Regions from separate parts of the Anoxybacillus ayderensis genome, predicted to be linked through region 2. Evidence: riboswitches for the same ligand, from Rfam matches in the RefSeq annotation. Region 2 holds a riboswitch; each other region holds the start of a gene.
What was found. A riboswitch is a leader RNA that binds a small molecule or an ion and turns the genes downstream of it on or off. The one in region 2 is predicted to bind S-adenosylmethionine.

Region 1 (5,224 bases), on a different contig from region 2:
ATTCATGCGATTAAAGGGGCGGAGCGAGCGCACAAATTGCTTATTCGACTCGGTGAACATCCTCAACATGCTAAAGAAATCGCCCTCGCCATTTTGCTTCATACCGATTCGTATCTTCCAGAAGGAGAGCTAAACCGAAAACCGCTTCAGACGATCGTTAAACTTGCCGATGAAGCAGATGAAGAACCAGGTGGCAAACATCACTATCGCCAAATCGATGACGAACTCGCTTTGAAAAAAATTCAACAACTCGATCGCATGGTCGAGCAACAACTACAACGAGATGCCCTCGACCAAATTAGCTAAGGCTAGGCGATATGCCTAGCCTATACATACGATAACGCCTGTTCAAAATCAGCGATTAAATCATCGATCGCCTCGAGTCCGACGCTTATGCGCAACAAGCCGTCCGTAATGCCGCGACGAAGGCGTTCCGCTTTCGGCATCGCCGCATGCGACATTTTTGCCGGATAAGATAAAATCGACTCTACCGCTCCTAAACTAACCGCAAATACCGGAATGTGAGCATATTTGACAAACGTCCGCACCGCTTGTTCATTTTCCAATTCAAACGACAACACCGCGCCAAACCCACGCGCTTGATCGCGATGAATGACGTGCCCTTCGTGATGCGAAAGCCCCGGATAATACACGTGCGCCACTTTCGGATGACGATGTAAAAACTGCGCGAGCTGCATCGCTGAACGAGAAGCGTAATCGAGCCGAACGTGAAGCGTTTTTAGCCCGCGCAGCACAAGCCACGCATCTTGCACGCCGAGCACCGCACCGAACGCATATTGCAACTTCCGAAGCTCTTTCGCTAGTCGTTCATCTTTCACAACCGCAAGTCCAGCGACGACATCGCTATGGCCGGCTAAAAATTTCGTCGCGCTATGAAGCACGACATCGACGCCGAGATCGAGCGGACGTTGCAATAAAGGTGTCGCGAACGTATTATCTAAAAACGTCAAACAACCGTGCGCTTTCGCAAGCTTCACAACTCCGCGAATGTCCGTAATTTTCAGCAGCGGATTTGACGGCGTTTCCATATAAATCACTTTCGTATTCGGGCGAATATGACGCGCTACCGCATCTAAATCGGTCATATCGACAAACGTATATTCAATGCCAAATCGGCTTAATACATCCGTGATGATGCGATACGTTCCGCCATATACGTCATCTGTAATCAACACATGATCGCCTTTTGACAACAACAAAAACGCCGTTGAAATGGCTGCCATGCCCGATGCGAACGCAAAACCGCTCACTCCTCCTTCTAGCTCCGCGATCGTTTCTTCAAGCGCCTCGCGCGTCGGATTGCCTGTGCGGCTATAATCATATTTTCCAAACGTATCAAAATCAAACTGATGAAACGTTGACGCATGATGAATCGGGACGCTCACTGCCCCCGTTTGCGCATCCACCCGCCATTTATTATGAAGCAATTGCGTTTGCCACTCCATTTTTACACCTCTTTCATGCGTTGAAACGCTTGTGTTAAATCGGCAATTAAATCGTCATGATGTTCAATGCCGACAGAAAAACGTAACAGTCGATTACATACCCCATTGGCGATGCGAACATCCTCTGGAATATCCATATGCGTTTGCGTCGCTGGATACGTAATAAAACTTTCGACACCGCCTAAACTTTCCGCAAACGTAATGAGCGTTAAACTGCGCAAAAACGGATTGACCCACTTTTCATCGCGCACGCGAAACGACAACATGCCTCCTCTCCCCGGATATAACACATCGGTGACGTCTTCGTGCCCACGTAAAAATTCATAAATCGCTTTCGCGTTTTGTTCGTGCTGACGCATGCGAAGAGCGAGCGTCTTCATGCCGCGAATTAACAGCCATGAATCAAACGGCGACAACACCGCCCCGATCGCGTTATGATACATCGCCAATTGCTCGCACAGCGCTTTTCCTTTAGCGACAATGAGCCCCGCAAGCACATCGTTATGTCCGCCTAAATATTTCGTCGCGCTATGAATGACGATGTCCGCCCCTTTCGTCAATGGCTTTTGTAACACAGGCGTGTAAAACGTATTATCGACAATAAGAAGCAGCTCATATTGTTTCGCAAACGCCGCCACCGCTTCGATGTCCGCTTCTTGCATAAGCGGATTCGTCGGCGTTTCTAAAAAAATCGCTTTCGTTTTGTCCGTCACATATGCTTTTACCGCATCCAAGTCGCGAAAATCAACGTATGTAAACGACAGACCGTATTTTCTCCACCCTTTTTCAAACAGCCGATACGTTCCGCCATATAAATCGGCCGAAACGAGAAAATGATCCCCGCTTTCAAAAAGCGCAAACACCGTTTGAATTGCCGCCATGCCCGAACTACATGCGAAGCCTTGATCCCCTTCCTCTAACTGCGCAATCGCCTTCTCGACGATGTGTCTCGTCGGGTTTCCCGTCCGAATGTAATCGTACCCTGTCGACTGTCCGATCCCTTCATGCCGATACGCTGTTGAAAAATATACAGGTGGATTCACTGTCCCTGTCGTCGTCTCGCTTCGATTACCGATTTGCGCTAATACCGTTTCCACATGACTCATTCGCTCTCTCCCTTTCTCAAAAAATAAAAGCCTTCTAAGAAGAAGGCTTTCTGTCCATAGACAAACGCTTCTTCTTATCTTCCGAATTGAACACCAATTCGCTGGATTTAGCACCTGACCGCTTTCGGCTGGTTGCTGAAGGTTCATCGGGCCAGTCCCTCCCCTTCTCTTGATAAGAATGCATACGCATATTGAATTTTCTGATTTTTAAATAATGTACCTTATTTCCATAAAAATTTCAACTATTTTTTATTTTCTTGTAACAAAATTTCATTCCGCCGCAAGAGCATCCGCTTTTGTCGGATGGACGGTGCCGGCTGGATGTTGTGGCGGCGCATAAATGGAGTACAGCTTAAGCGGAACGTTCCCTATGTTGATCACATTATGCCACGTTCCTGCAGGCACAAAAATGGCAGAGCCATCCGTCACGCGTCTTTCAAACGTCAATTCGTTTTTCTTTTTGCCTATCCGCACAATCCCTTCTCCTTGTTCAATACGTAAAAATTGATCCACGCCCGGATGCATTTCTAAACCGATATCCTCCCCGACACGAAGGCTCATCAATGTCACTTGCAAATGAGGTCCCGTCCATAACGTCGTACGGAACATGTTGTTTCGTTTCGTCGCTTCTTCGATTTGTACGACAAACGGGTTCGGTCCGTAATCTTTCCTATGTTCTCGTGGAAACGGATAAGGCATCATTGGATATGGATACATCGGCATATACACAACATTCGGATAGTAATACATGGTCTCACCTCTTTTTTTCATATTCATCGCCATGTTATGCACAACTGCCCGGCCATGCGCCTCACATGCAAAAATCGACAAATAGAAACGATGTATGGTAAAGTGGGGACAAAAGGAGGAATGCCGATGTGGAACGAGTTTAAGAAATTTGCTGTGCGGGGCAACGTCATCGACTTAGCTGTCGGGGTCATCATCGGTGGAGCATTTGGAAAAATTGTTTCTTCCCTCGTCAACGACATCATTATGCCGCTTGTCGGTCTCGTTTTAGGAGGGATTGATTTTAGCAGTTTATCTTGGAAAGTCGGTGAAGCAGAAGTAAAATACGGGGCTTTTATTCAAACCGTCGTTGACTTTTTAGTCATTGCCTTTTCTATCTTTCTATTCGTCAAACTGCTGAACAACTTATCCGAACGAATCAAAAAACAAGAAGAGAAGAAAGAAACGGCACCAACGATCACAAAAGAACAACAGCTGCTCACAGAAATTCGCGATTTATTAAAACAACAAAAAGAAACGACATAGCCCCCAAAGCTTTTTGGGGGCTTCCCACTCATTCTTTCTCTACGAACTGCTTTACTTCTTCTTCCGAAAGATCCGTGACGTTCGCAATGTCTTTTACGCTCATCCCTTTTTTCGCCATCGTTCGTACAAGACGTTTCATTCCTTGTTTTATTCCTTGTTGTTCATATGAAATAATTAACTCCATCACTTTGTCTTTTTCTTTCGTCTCCATTTCATTCACCTCGCTTCGTAGTCTTCGTTCTTCTTCGTCTGATAGTTTTACATATGTTTCAAAAAAGCCAAACAATAATCGTTGTTTCGCTTCATCTAATTCCAATCGGACAAGCATGCGTAAAAATTGTTTTTTCAGTTCTACTCGTTCACTTTCAGTATATCCCATTTTGCTTAGCAGTGCAGCAGCGATTGGATTGTCTTGACGAATGTAGTTTCGCCAGTTTTGTTTGCGCAATTCGACAGTGAAAAAACGAAAATCAAGCACGTGGCCAAAAGGAAATTGGAGGGTAAATGTCGATGGTTCGTCGCGGATCGTATCGTAGCTAAATACATCAATAGGTACAATGTTTTTACGGTATTTTTCAAACAATCGGCTAAAATAAATAAACATGCGTTCAGGAAATGATGGTTGCACATAGCTTTGATTTTCGATATGCACAATCACAAGCCCGTCTTCGCCTTTTAACTTCGTTTCGACAAGCAAATCGACGCGGTACTTCTCCCCTGCCGTCACATCGGTGAACAGTTCCTCGGATAAAAACGAGACGTGGCGAAAATCAATATGCTCGTGCATGGCTGGGAAAAAGAGAACAATAAACTCCTCAAAAAACGTTTGGATCAACTCTTTAAACAGACGATCGTGGTCAATGGACATATAGTCACCTCGCATACAATCGTTTCGATGTTTTTATTCGACAACATCGACTATTTTCCTGCATGTGATGTTCACATCTCTTCAAAAAAGCCGTAAACCCATACGGATTTACGGCTTTTTTTACGCATTTAATGCGGCTTCTTCTTCATCGCGCAAGTTGTGTGCAAGGCGACCGGAGGCGCTTGCGGCAACGCTTGCGACTAAGTCGTCTAAAAACGTATGCACACCTTTGCCCCGTTTTGTATCAAGCTGTTTAATGATTCCTACTTTATTTTTGTCCAAATGTCCAAACGTTGTCACTGCGATGCTTCCGTATCCGAGCACCGCCCCTAACGCCAACGTTTCATCGACGCCAAACAGCCCTTCATCCGTTTCGACAATCGTTTGCAGCGGCTCTGACAACATGCCGTTTTCTGCAAGTTTATCAAGCTCAATCCCAACTAAAATCGCATGTTGTACTTCGCGTTTTTGCAACACTTTTTCTACGCTTTCAATACATTCTGCCATCGTTA
Region 2 (5,224 bases):
TTGCATCCGAATGCTAACAGTCCGCCATCTGCAAAAAAGAGTGCCTGAATAAATAAAACGACGGCTAACGTTAAAAACGCTGCATAAGGACCTAGCAAAGCGGCAAGTAACAATCCGCCACCTAAATGTCCGCTCGACCCTGTACCAGGAATGGTAAAGTTAATCATTTGCGCTGCAAATACAAATGCTCCAAGCACCCCCATCAGCGGCAGTTTTTTTTCATCTGCTTCCATGTTTATTTTTTTTAATGAGTAGCTTGCTACACCCGCCGTAGCCCCCCACATCGCCATTCCTACTGCAGGTGAAATAAGTGCATCTGCCATATGCATAAAAATATCCCCCCTTACACCTTATTATAGGGGAGATATGTTATGGAAAGCTATTTCATTTTTTCTCTAAGTTTGCTTATTATATAATTTTTCGTCTTTTCGTCATAAACACCATTTTTATTTCCGCCTGAAAACATAAGGTTCACTCGTTTCACGGCATCTAACGTTTTTTTGCCAAATACTCCGTCTTCTGCTCCGCATTTAAAATTGATCATATTTAGCGCTTGTTGTAAGATGCGAACGTCTTCGCCGCGATCGCCATATCGCAATACTTTATTTGGAAGCTTACTGATCAGTTGTTCGACTATGTTTTGTTGTTTCGGTGTTTGATTGGATGGTTGTGATGGGGTTTTCACTTCTTCTTTTTTTACTAGTTTTTCAATGATTATTTGTTGCCCGGGCTGTAATGCTCTTGGATCCACGTTTGGATTTAGGCGCAATAACGTTTTTACACTTACCCCTGTTTTTTGACTAATGGCCCATAGCGTATCTCCTCGTTCGACGGTATACAGTTTGACTTCTTCTTTCATTTCGACGTTTTCGTTTTCAGCTAATACTTGCGCATAGTTAAAACAAGGGCATTGTTTCCATTCGTATCCTTTTAGCTCATTATGTCCTTTCACATCTTTATAGTTCGGCAAGATGTTTACCAGCGTTTTATATAACGTTCTCAATGATTGTTTTTGTTCATCCGTCGGTTGTTGTGTGCGAAAATCGCCTGTTAAACAAATGCCGATGCAGTAACTGTTATGGTTGCCGACATGGTAGCTAATCGTTTCTAAGTCGTTGCAAAAATGAATCGTTCCGTCTTGTTCAATGACAAAATGGTATCCGATGCCTGGCCATCCTTTACTTACATGATAATTGGCGAACGCAAATGCCGAGCCTGTTTTCGTTAAACTATGATGAATAATAATGTGCGTTTTTTGTTCAAGTGTTGTTTTTTTATACGATTGGCCAGAGCGAGTGGGAAGAAGATGGCGTATATCTTTTAATTGAGGAATCGCAAATAGTTCATTCATTTTTAGCCTCCTTTTCTTTATTTCTATGTACTACTATATGTTTCATTGAATGAAATGGTTTGTACGAACATATGAAAAATGAAAAAGCTGCCGAAAACAGGCAGCCTTTTCATTTATGCGATCGGTCCCCCGAATTGTTCAATGCGTGGATCAACGTTTGTGAATTTTTTAAAGTTTTCACGGAACTTCGCCGCAAGTTCTTTTGCTTTTTGTTCATATGCTTCTTGATCTGCCCATGTGCTTTTTGGTTGCAATACTTCATCAGGTACACCTGGGACGTGAAGCGGAATATGCAGACCGAAAATTGGGTCTTGAACGGTTTCTACGTTGTTTAATTCGCCTTCCAACGCAGCTTTGACCATTGCGCGCGTATAAGACAGTTTCATCCGTTCACCAACACCGTATCCGCCTCCTGTCCAACCGGTGTTGACTAAAAATACTTGCACGCCATGAGCGTCAATTTTTTGTCCGAGCATGTCTGCATAGCGTGTTGCAGGAAGCGGTAAAAACGGTGAGCCAAAGCAAGTAGAAAACGTTGCTTCAGGTGCAGTAATTCCGCGCTCTGTGCCCGCTAACTTGCTTGTATAGCCGCTTAAGAAATGATACATTGCTTGTTCTTTTGTTAATTTGCTAATTGGAGGCAATACACCAAACGCATCGGCCGTTAAAAAGACGATCGTATGCGGATGACCTGCAACGCTCGGTTGGACGATATTGTCCATTGCTTCAAGCGGGTATGCTGCGCGCGTATTTTCGGTTAACGTCGCATCGTCATAGTTTGGTATGCGCGTGTCTGGATCAATCATGACGTTTTCTAATACGGAACCGAAGCGAATCGCATCGAAAATTTGCGGCTCTTTTTCGCGTGATAAGTTAATGCATTTCGCATAACATCCGCCCTCAATGTTGAACACGCCGTTATTTGACCAACCGTGTTCGTCATCGCCAATTAGGCGACGGTTTGGGTCAGCAGAAAGCGTTGTCTTTCCTGTGCCCGATAAACCGAAAAAGAGCGCCACATCTCCTTCTTGACCTACGTTTGCTGAACAATGCATCGGAAAGATTCCTTGTTCTGGCAATAAAAAGTTCATGACCGAGAAAATCGATTTTTTCATTTCCCCTGCATATTCTGTTCCACCAATCAGCACGGTACGACGTTCAAATGAGATGATAATAAACGTTTCTGAACGCGTGCCGTCAACAGCTGGATCCGCTTTAAATGTCGGTGCAGAAATGACCGTAAATTGTGGTTCATGCGTTTGTAATTCTTCCGTTGTTGGACGAATAAACAATTGATGGGCAAATAAGTTATGCCAAGCAAATTCATTGACAACTTGAATTGGCAAACGATAAGCTGGATCCGCGCCTGCAAAGCCGTTGAATACAAATATTTCTTCTTTCGTCATTAAATAATCGATCACTTTATTGTACAGTTTATCAAATACTTCTTCAGAAATTGGTTGATTGACAGTTCCCCAATCAATTTTATGTTTCACAGACGGTTCTTCCACAATATATTTATCTTTTGGAGAACGACCTGTATATTTCCCAGTTGTTGCACAAACTGCTCCTGATGAAGTGAGAACGCCTTCTTTGCGAGTTAATACTTTTTCTACTAATCGTGGTACAGATAAGTTATGAAAAACCCCATCCCTTTGTAAGAGTGTTGATAATTTGTTCGTCAATTCAATGGAATTCATCGGACAAAACCTACCTTTGTTTGATTTATCTTTATGTAAAAAGTATAACACATTTTGATAAATAGTCCATACTAATTCGTGTATTTTTCTTGAATTTATTTTCAAGATCATTACAGTAGAAAAAACGTTGACTCGCTTCATACAGATGTGATATGATGCTGAGATGAACGGATACTCTTATCCCGAGTTGGTGGAGGGAGACAGGCCCGATGAAGCCCAGCAACCGTCACATACGTGAAAAGGTGCTAACCTGTGGCAAGGGGACGCCCTTGAACGATAAGAGTGAAAGGCGCAGACAAATGCAAAAACCTTTCCTCTAAGGGAAAGGTTTTTTTCACGATAGACCATAATAAGAGGGATGAGTACCGTATCATTTTTCATTATACTGAGGAGGAATGTTTGAATGCCTAAACGTCGTCTGTTTACATCTGAATCTGTAACGGAAGGGCATCCGGATAAAATTTGTGACCAAATTTCCGATGCGATTTTAGATGCGATTTTAGCGAATGATCCGAATGCCCGTGTCGCGTGCGAAACGAGCGTAACAACAGGACTTGTTTTAGTGAGTGGAGAAATTACAACATCTACATATGTAGATATTCCGAAAATTGTTCGTGAAACAATTCGTGAAATTGGCTATACGCGTGCAAAATACGGCTTTGATGCAGATACGTGCGCAGTATTGACGTCAATTGATGAACAGTCACCAGATATCGCAATGGGTGTTGACAAAGCGTTAGAAGCTCGCGAAGGACAAATGACAGATGAAGAAATCGAAGCGATCGGTGCAGGTGACCAAGGATTAATGTTTGGCTTCGCGTGCAACGAAACGAAAGAACTTATGCCGCTACCAATTTCTCTAGCACACAAACTTGCACGCCGTTTAGCGGAAGTGCGTAAAGAAGACATTTTACCGTACTTACGTCCAGACGGAAAAACGCAAGTGACAGTCGAGTACGATGAAAACGGCAAACCTGTACGTATCGATACGATCGTTGTTTCTACACAACATCATCCAGAAATTACACAAGATCAAATTGTACGCAACATTAAAGAGCATGTCATTCAACCTGTCGTTCCGGCAGAATTGATCGATGAAAACACAAAATATTTTATCAACCCAACAGGACGTTTCGTCATCGGTGGTCCACAAGGTGACGCAGGGTTGACGGGACGTAAAATTATCGTTGACACATACGGTGGTTATGCACGTCACGGCGGCGGGGCATTCTCAGGAAAAGACCCAACGAAAGTAGACCGCTCAGCAGCCTATGCGGCGCGTTACGTAGCGAAAAACATTGTCGCGGCAGGTCTTGCAGATAAATGTGAAGTGCAGTTAGCATATGCGATCGGTGTTGCAAAACCTGTATCGATTTCAATTGATACGTTCGGCACGGGCAAAGTATCTGAAGATGTATTAATTGAAGTGGTGCGCAACAACTTTGACCTTCGTCCGGCGGGCATTATTAAAATGCTTGATCTTCGTCGCCCGATTTACAAACAAACAGCTGCTTACGGTCACTTTGGTCGCACAGATATTGATCTTCCTTGGGAACGTACAGATAAAGCAGAAGTGTTAAAACAACAAGCGTTACAGTTGGCGAAGTAAGAAAGGAGAGAGAGTTACGGAATGTAGCTCTCTCTTTTTTCACAAGTATGTTCTTTTGCAGTTGTTTGATGATCATGGGACAGGGAAAAGCGATAGTAGCTAAAAATGTTGGACATTATGGTTTGGCATGCTGTTTACTCAGAAGGAAAGTGAATCGCCCCTTGCTCGCTCTTACGCGTAATGAGAGAAACGTTTGTGCACCACTTGTTCATAATGAGAAAGAAGTTCGATGAATATGTTATTCCAGTCTTTTGTTTTTGCATATTCTCGACCACATTTCCCCATTTGCTTTCTTTTTTGTTCATCTTTCAATAAGTATTCAATTGCTTCTTTCCAAGTGTTTAAATCATCAGGAGAGCGTAATAATCCTGTTTGTTGTTCAGTGACGATAGTTGTAACCCCACCGCGATTTGCACAAACAACAGGAGTGCCCGATGCAAATGACTCTAACACAACATTCCCAAACGTTTCTGTAGGAGATGGAAATGCAAATATATGTGCAGCGGCGTATGCTTCTGCGAGCGCTTCCCCATTTAAAAAACCAGTAAACGTGACGTTTTTCGA
Region 3 (5,224 bases), on a different contig from region 2:
CTTGCTTGCTGACTGTATCAACTGACTGAAGCAACACATTCAATTGATCGGCCATTGTCGTAAACGCCGCATTTAAATCGGCCAATTCGTCTTTTCCATTATACTTCACAGGCTCAATGCGCAAATTGCCGTTCGCAATTTGTTTTGCGTTTTCAGCAATTTTTCGCAACGGCGTCGACATTTTTTGTGTAAGACGGACGCCGCTAAATCCTGCAAACAATAACACAACCGCAATCGCAACAAGCGAAACGGTAATGACGCGATCAATTTGTTTTTGTAACGTTTTTTGCATGTACGTATAATATTCGCTCACATACGTGTTAACGACGTACACATCGTTCAATACCCCTTCGGCACGCATCGACTGGCGGCGCACTTCCGCTACATCGTTTGCATCAAGCGCATCATTCGATTGTTTGGCAAGCTCAGCGAATTTTTTATTCGCTTGCTCAAGCGCAGAACGAAAATACGGCTCAGTTAATCCTTTATTTAATGCTTGAAGCAACTTTTCCGATTCCGCTAAATGAACGATCACTTCTTGTTTATTTCCTTCTGTCGGACTGTAAGCATAGTTGCTTAAACTTTGTTTCGTCGCTTTTAGCTCCGCCTGCAAATGTTGTGATTTCATCATGAGCGGCACAAAATCTTGATTCGACGATTGAATCGAAAGCATATTTATAATAATAAACACAATAATAGCCCCTGCAATGACGGGTGTAGCTAATGAGTGAAATAACAATCGTTGTTTAATCGTCATCATATTCCTCCTTTATTTTGCGATGCCGTTTGTCGCTTTTTCTTTCCATTTTTCAAGCGTCGCTTGTTGCTCTGGAGTGAACGTCACGACGCGAATCGGTGCCAAATCGACGCCATTTTCTTTTAAGCCAAGCTGAACCGTCCCTTTTGGCACTTCTTTCGTTTCAACGTATTGTTTAATGACTGTATATAATGCGACATCGACATTTTTTAACATCGATGTAACAACCGCTTTTTCCGCATAAAAATATTGGTCGCTATCGACACCGATCGCATATTTTTTATTCATTTCCGCCTCGCGCAGCACGCCGACACCTGTAAATCCAGCCGCCGCATACAAGACGTCTGCCCCATTTGCGATCATTTGTTTTGCAATTTGCGCCCCAAGCTTATCATCACCGAAATTGCCGGCATACACTTCTTGCACGTTCGCTTCCGGTTTAACCGCTTTTACCCCTTGAATAAAACCGTTCGCAAATTTACGAATAAGCGGCACATCCGCTCCGCCAACGAAACCGACGTTGTTCGTTTTCGTCAACATGCCAGCGACTACGCCCGCTAAAAAGCTTCCTTCATCTTCTTTAAACGTAATCGATGTAATGTTCGGTAGGTCAGATACCGCATCAATTAATACGAATTGCTGTTTCGGATATTTTTTCGCGACTTTTTCTAAATCTTGTTGCACCATAAATCCTAATCCGATGACGAGATCGTTTCCTGCTTCAACGAGCTCCGTTAATCCTTTTTCATACGTCTCGGTTTCTTTTAACTCACGGTAGTCAAAAAAGATGCCGAGTTCATCGCGCGCCTTCATTAATCCTTTAAACGCCGAATCGCTAAATGACTGATCACCGAGTCCGACGTCTGACAACATAATGCCCACTTTTATTCGCTCTTTCGGTTGAAAAGAACCCGTTTGCGAACACCCTGCGGCAAGCAACAAAACGAATGCCATCAAGAGTGAAATCATTTTTTTCATCAAATTTCCTCATCTCCTTATCTCTCGATCAAATCGTGCTTCATTTATTATATCGACACATTCCGACATTTTGTTTACTTTTTATAATATAAAGATTTTGTAAAGTTGTTCGTATGCCAACAATCGACTATAATGGAAGCACAACGAATTTATGCTGAGGTGGTTCATATGTCAAAAGAAAGTTCATTTGATATTGTGTCAAAAGTCGATTTGTCGGAAGTGACGAACGCAGTCAACATCGCGTTAAAAGAAATTCAAAACCGCTACGACTTTAAAGGAAGCAAAAGCGACATTTCGCTTGAAAAAGATGAACTCATTCTCATTTCTGACGATGAGTTTAAACTGGAGCAACTCAAAGATGTGCTCATCGGCAAACTCATTAAACGCGGCGTGCCGACAAAAAACATTCAGTACGGAAAAGTGGAAGCAGCATCTGGCGGAACGGTGCGCCAACGTGCGAAACTCGTCCAAGGCATCGACAAAGACAATGCGAAAAAAATTAACACAATCATTAAAAATACAGGCTTAAAAGTAAAAAGTCAAATTCAAGAAGACCAAATTCGCGTCAGCGGCAAAAGTAAAGACGACCTACAAAAAGTGATCGCCGCCATTCGCGAGGCAGATTTACCGATTGACGTTCAATTCGTCAACTACCGTTAAGAAGGCGCTTTGCCTTCTTTTTCTTTTTTGAAATAAAATAGTTGAATATTTCTAAAAAATCAGTTACATTTATGAGTAACTTCATACAACATCTTATCGAGAGAAGGGGAGGGACTGGCCCGATGAACCTTCAGCAACCTGACGATCGTCAAGGTGCTAAGTCCAGACAAGCGATTCGCTTGGAAGATAAGAAGGAGCGCGTCAAGTCTTCTTCTTATGGGGAAGACTTTTTTACTTTAAACGAAGAAACGGAGGAATGGACGTGGGATTGTTAGATGATTTAAAAGAACGCATCGTCATCGCTGATGGAGCGATGGGGACATTATTATATGCGCACGGCATCGATCGTTGTTTTGAAGAATTAAACGTCACAAAACCTGAAGAAATTGTCCATATTCATGAAGCGTATATTGAATCAGGCGCAGAAGTCATTCAAACGAACACATACGGCGCCAACTACGTGAAACTAGCACGTTACGGGCTGCAAGATGACGTAAAAAAAATAAACGAAGCGGCGGTCGAACTTGCGAAAAAAGCGGCAAAAGGGCGCGCCTACGTGCTCGGTACGATCGGAGGACTGCGCAGCACGAATAAAAGCACGATTTCGCTTGAAGAAGTGAAACGGACGTTTCGTGAACAGCTGTACGTGTTGTTAAACGAAGGGGTCGACGGACTTTTGCTTGAAACGTATTACGATTTCGAAGAATTGCAAACGGTGCTTTCCATCGCTCGCAAAGAAACGACGTTGCCGATCATCGCCCACGTCACGTTGCACGATATCGGCGTTCTGCAACACGGAATGCCGCTTGCCGAAGCGCTGACCGAATTAGAACAACTCGGTGCCGATGTCGTCGGCTTAAATTGCCATCTCGGCCCGTACCATATGTTGCGCTCGCTTGAAGAAGTGCCGATTCCAACACGCGCTTTTTTATCGGTATATCCGAACGCAAGCTTGCCGCAATATCGCGACGGTCGCTTTATTTACGAAACGAGCGAACAATATTTTGAAGAAACGGCGCGCGCCTTTCGCGAGCAAGGAGTTCGGCTTATCGGCGGCTGTTGCGGCACGACGCCAAAACATATTGCGGCCATTGCTCGCGCCCTTTCCGATCGCACACCTGTATATAAAAAAGAAGTAAAACAGCGCCATCCGATCGTCGTCCAAGAAGAAAAACAAACGACAGCCCCTTCTCTTGCCGACATCGCTCGCACGCGCCGATCGATTATCGTCGAGCTCGATCCGCCGAAAAAACTCGGCTTAACGACATTTTTAGAAGGAGCAAAGGCGTTAAAAGAAGCGAACATTGATGCCTTAACGCTTGCCGACAATTCGCTTGCGACACCGCGCATTAGCAACGTCGCTGTCGGCACGATCGTCAAACAACAGCTCGGCATGCGCCCGCTCATTCATATTACATGCCGCGATCGAAACTTAATCGGCTTGCAGTCGCACTTAATGGGGCTTCATACGCTCGGCATGACCGACGTGCTCGCTTTAACAGGCGATCCGTCAAAAGTAGGCGACTTTCCGGGCGCAACGTCCGTCTACGATTTATCATCGTTTGACCTCATTTCGTTAATTCGCCAATTTAACGAAGGGCTTTCGTACTCAGGAAAACCGCTCGGACAAAAAACGAACTTTTCGATCGCTGCCGCCTTTAACCCGAACGTACGCCATTTAGATAAAGCGGTGAAGCGGCTCGAGAAAAAAATTGAATGCGGGGCGCACTACTTTTTAACACAGCCGCTTTATAGCGAAAAACAAATCGAAGACGTGTATGAAGCGACGAAACATTTACCGACGCCCATTTACATCGGCATTATGCCGCTCACAAGCGCGCGCAACGCTGACTTTTTACATCACGAAGTGCCGGGCATTACATTGTCTGACGACATTCGCAACCGCATGGCCATGTGCGCAAACGACCGTGTTCAATCAACAAAAGAAGGATTAGCGATCGCAAAAGCGCTCATCGATGCCGCGTTCGATTTATTCCAAGGCATTTATTTAATTACACCATTTTTACGTTACGATATGACGGTCGAACTCGTTCGCTACATTCATGAAAAAGAGCGGCTCGCAAAAGAAAGGACGGTTTATCATGGCTAGTTTATTTGAACAGCTTGAAAAGAAAATTTTAATTATTGATGGAGCGATGGGGACGATGATCCAAGCCGCCAACTTAACCGCAGACGATTTTGGCGGTGAAGCATATGAAGGATGTAACGAATATTTAACGATCACTGCCCCACACGTCATTTCTCACATTCATGAAGCATATTTTGCCGCAGGAGCTGACATTGTCGAAACGAATACGTTCGGGGCAACGCGCATCGTACTAGACGAATATGACCTCGGCCATTTAGCGCTTGAGTTAAATATCGAAGCAGCTAAACTTGCGAAACGAGCAGCGGAAAAATATACGACAACCGATTGGCCGCGCTTCGTTGCCGGCTCGATGGGCCCGACGACAAAAACGCTTTCTGTCACAGGCGGAGCGACGTTTGCGGAGCTCGTTTCCGCATACGAAGAACAGGCGCGCGGGCTATTACTTGGCGGCGTCGATTTATTGTTGTTAGAAACGTGCCAAGATACATTAAACGTCAAAGCCGCCTTTCTCGGTATTACTGAAGCGTTTCAAGCGGTCGGAAAACGAGTGCCGCTAATGATTTCTGGAACGATTGAACCGATGGGAACGACGCTTGCCGGGCAAACGATCGAATCGTTTTTTATTTCCATTCAACATATGAAACCTTTTGCCGTCGGTTTAAACTGCGCCACAGGTCCGGAATTTATGACCGACCATTTGCGCTCGCTCGCTTCATTAG

Region 1: linked by a shared signal. The riboswitch ahead of HNR63_RS03510 (methionine biosynthesis PLP-dependent protein) and the one ahead of metK (methionine adenosyltransferase) in region 2 are both predicted to bind S-adenosylmethionine.
Region 3: linked by a shared signal. The riboswitch ahead of HNR63_RS03080 (bifunctional homocysteine S-methyltransferase/methylenetetrahydrofolate reductase) and the one ahead of metK (methionine adenosyltransferase) in region 2 are both predicted to bind S-adenosylmethionine.

Annotation. Positions count from the first base shown of each region.
Region 1 covers NZ_JACDUV010000002.1:224,497-229,720, reverse strand. The annotation lists gene HNR63_RS03520 (HD domain-containing protein) at 1-306, shown strand, start outside; gene metC (cystathionine beta-lyase) at 327-1,466, opposite strand; gene HNR63_RS03510 (methionine biosynthesis PLP-dependent protein) at 1,469-2,572, opposite strand; SAM riboswitch class I at 2,644-2,751, opposite strand; gene HNR63_RS03505 (cupin domain-containing protein) at 2,843-3,322, opposite strand; gene mscL (large conductance mechanosensitive channel protein MscL) at 3,449-3,844, shown strand; gene HNR63_RS03495 (Rpn family recombination-promoting nuclease/putative transposase) at 3,873-4,712, opposite strand; gene HNR63_RS03490 (phosphatidylglycerophosphatase A family protein) at 4,833-5,224, opposite strand, start outside.
Region 2 covers NZ_JACDUV010000004.1:40,099-45,322, forward strand. The annotation lists gene HNR63_RS06875 (energy-coupling factor ABC transporter permease) at 1-329, opposite strand, end outside; gene HNR63_RS06880 (N-acetylmuramoyl-L-alanine amidase) at 380-1,351, opposite strand; gene pckA (phosphoenolpyruvate carboxykinase (ATP)) at 1,465-3,051, opposite strand; SAM riboswitch class I at 3,226-3,334, shown strand; gene metK (methionine adenosyltransferase) at 3,455-4,660, shown strand; gene HNR63_RS06895 (glycosyltransferase family 4 protein) at 4,832-5,224, opposite strand, start outside.
Region 3 covers NZ_JACDUV010000002.1:152,600-157,823, reverse strand. The annotation lists gene HNR63_RS03095 (methyl-accepting chemotaxis protein) at 1-760, opposite strand, end outside; gene HNR63_RS03090 (BMP family lipoprotein) at 770-1,735, opposite strand; gene HNR63_RS03085 (YajQ family cyclic di-GMP-binding protein) at 1,904-2,395, shown strand; SAM riboswitch class I at 2,486-2,588, shown strand; gene HNR63_RS03080 (bifunctional homocysteine S-methyltransferase/methylenetetrahydrofolate reductase) at 2,658-4,505, shown strand; gene metH (methionine synthase) at 4,498-5,224, shown strand, end outside.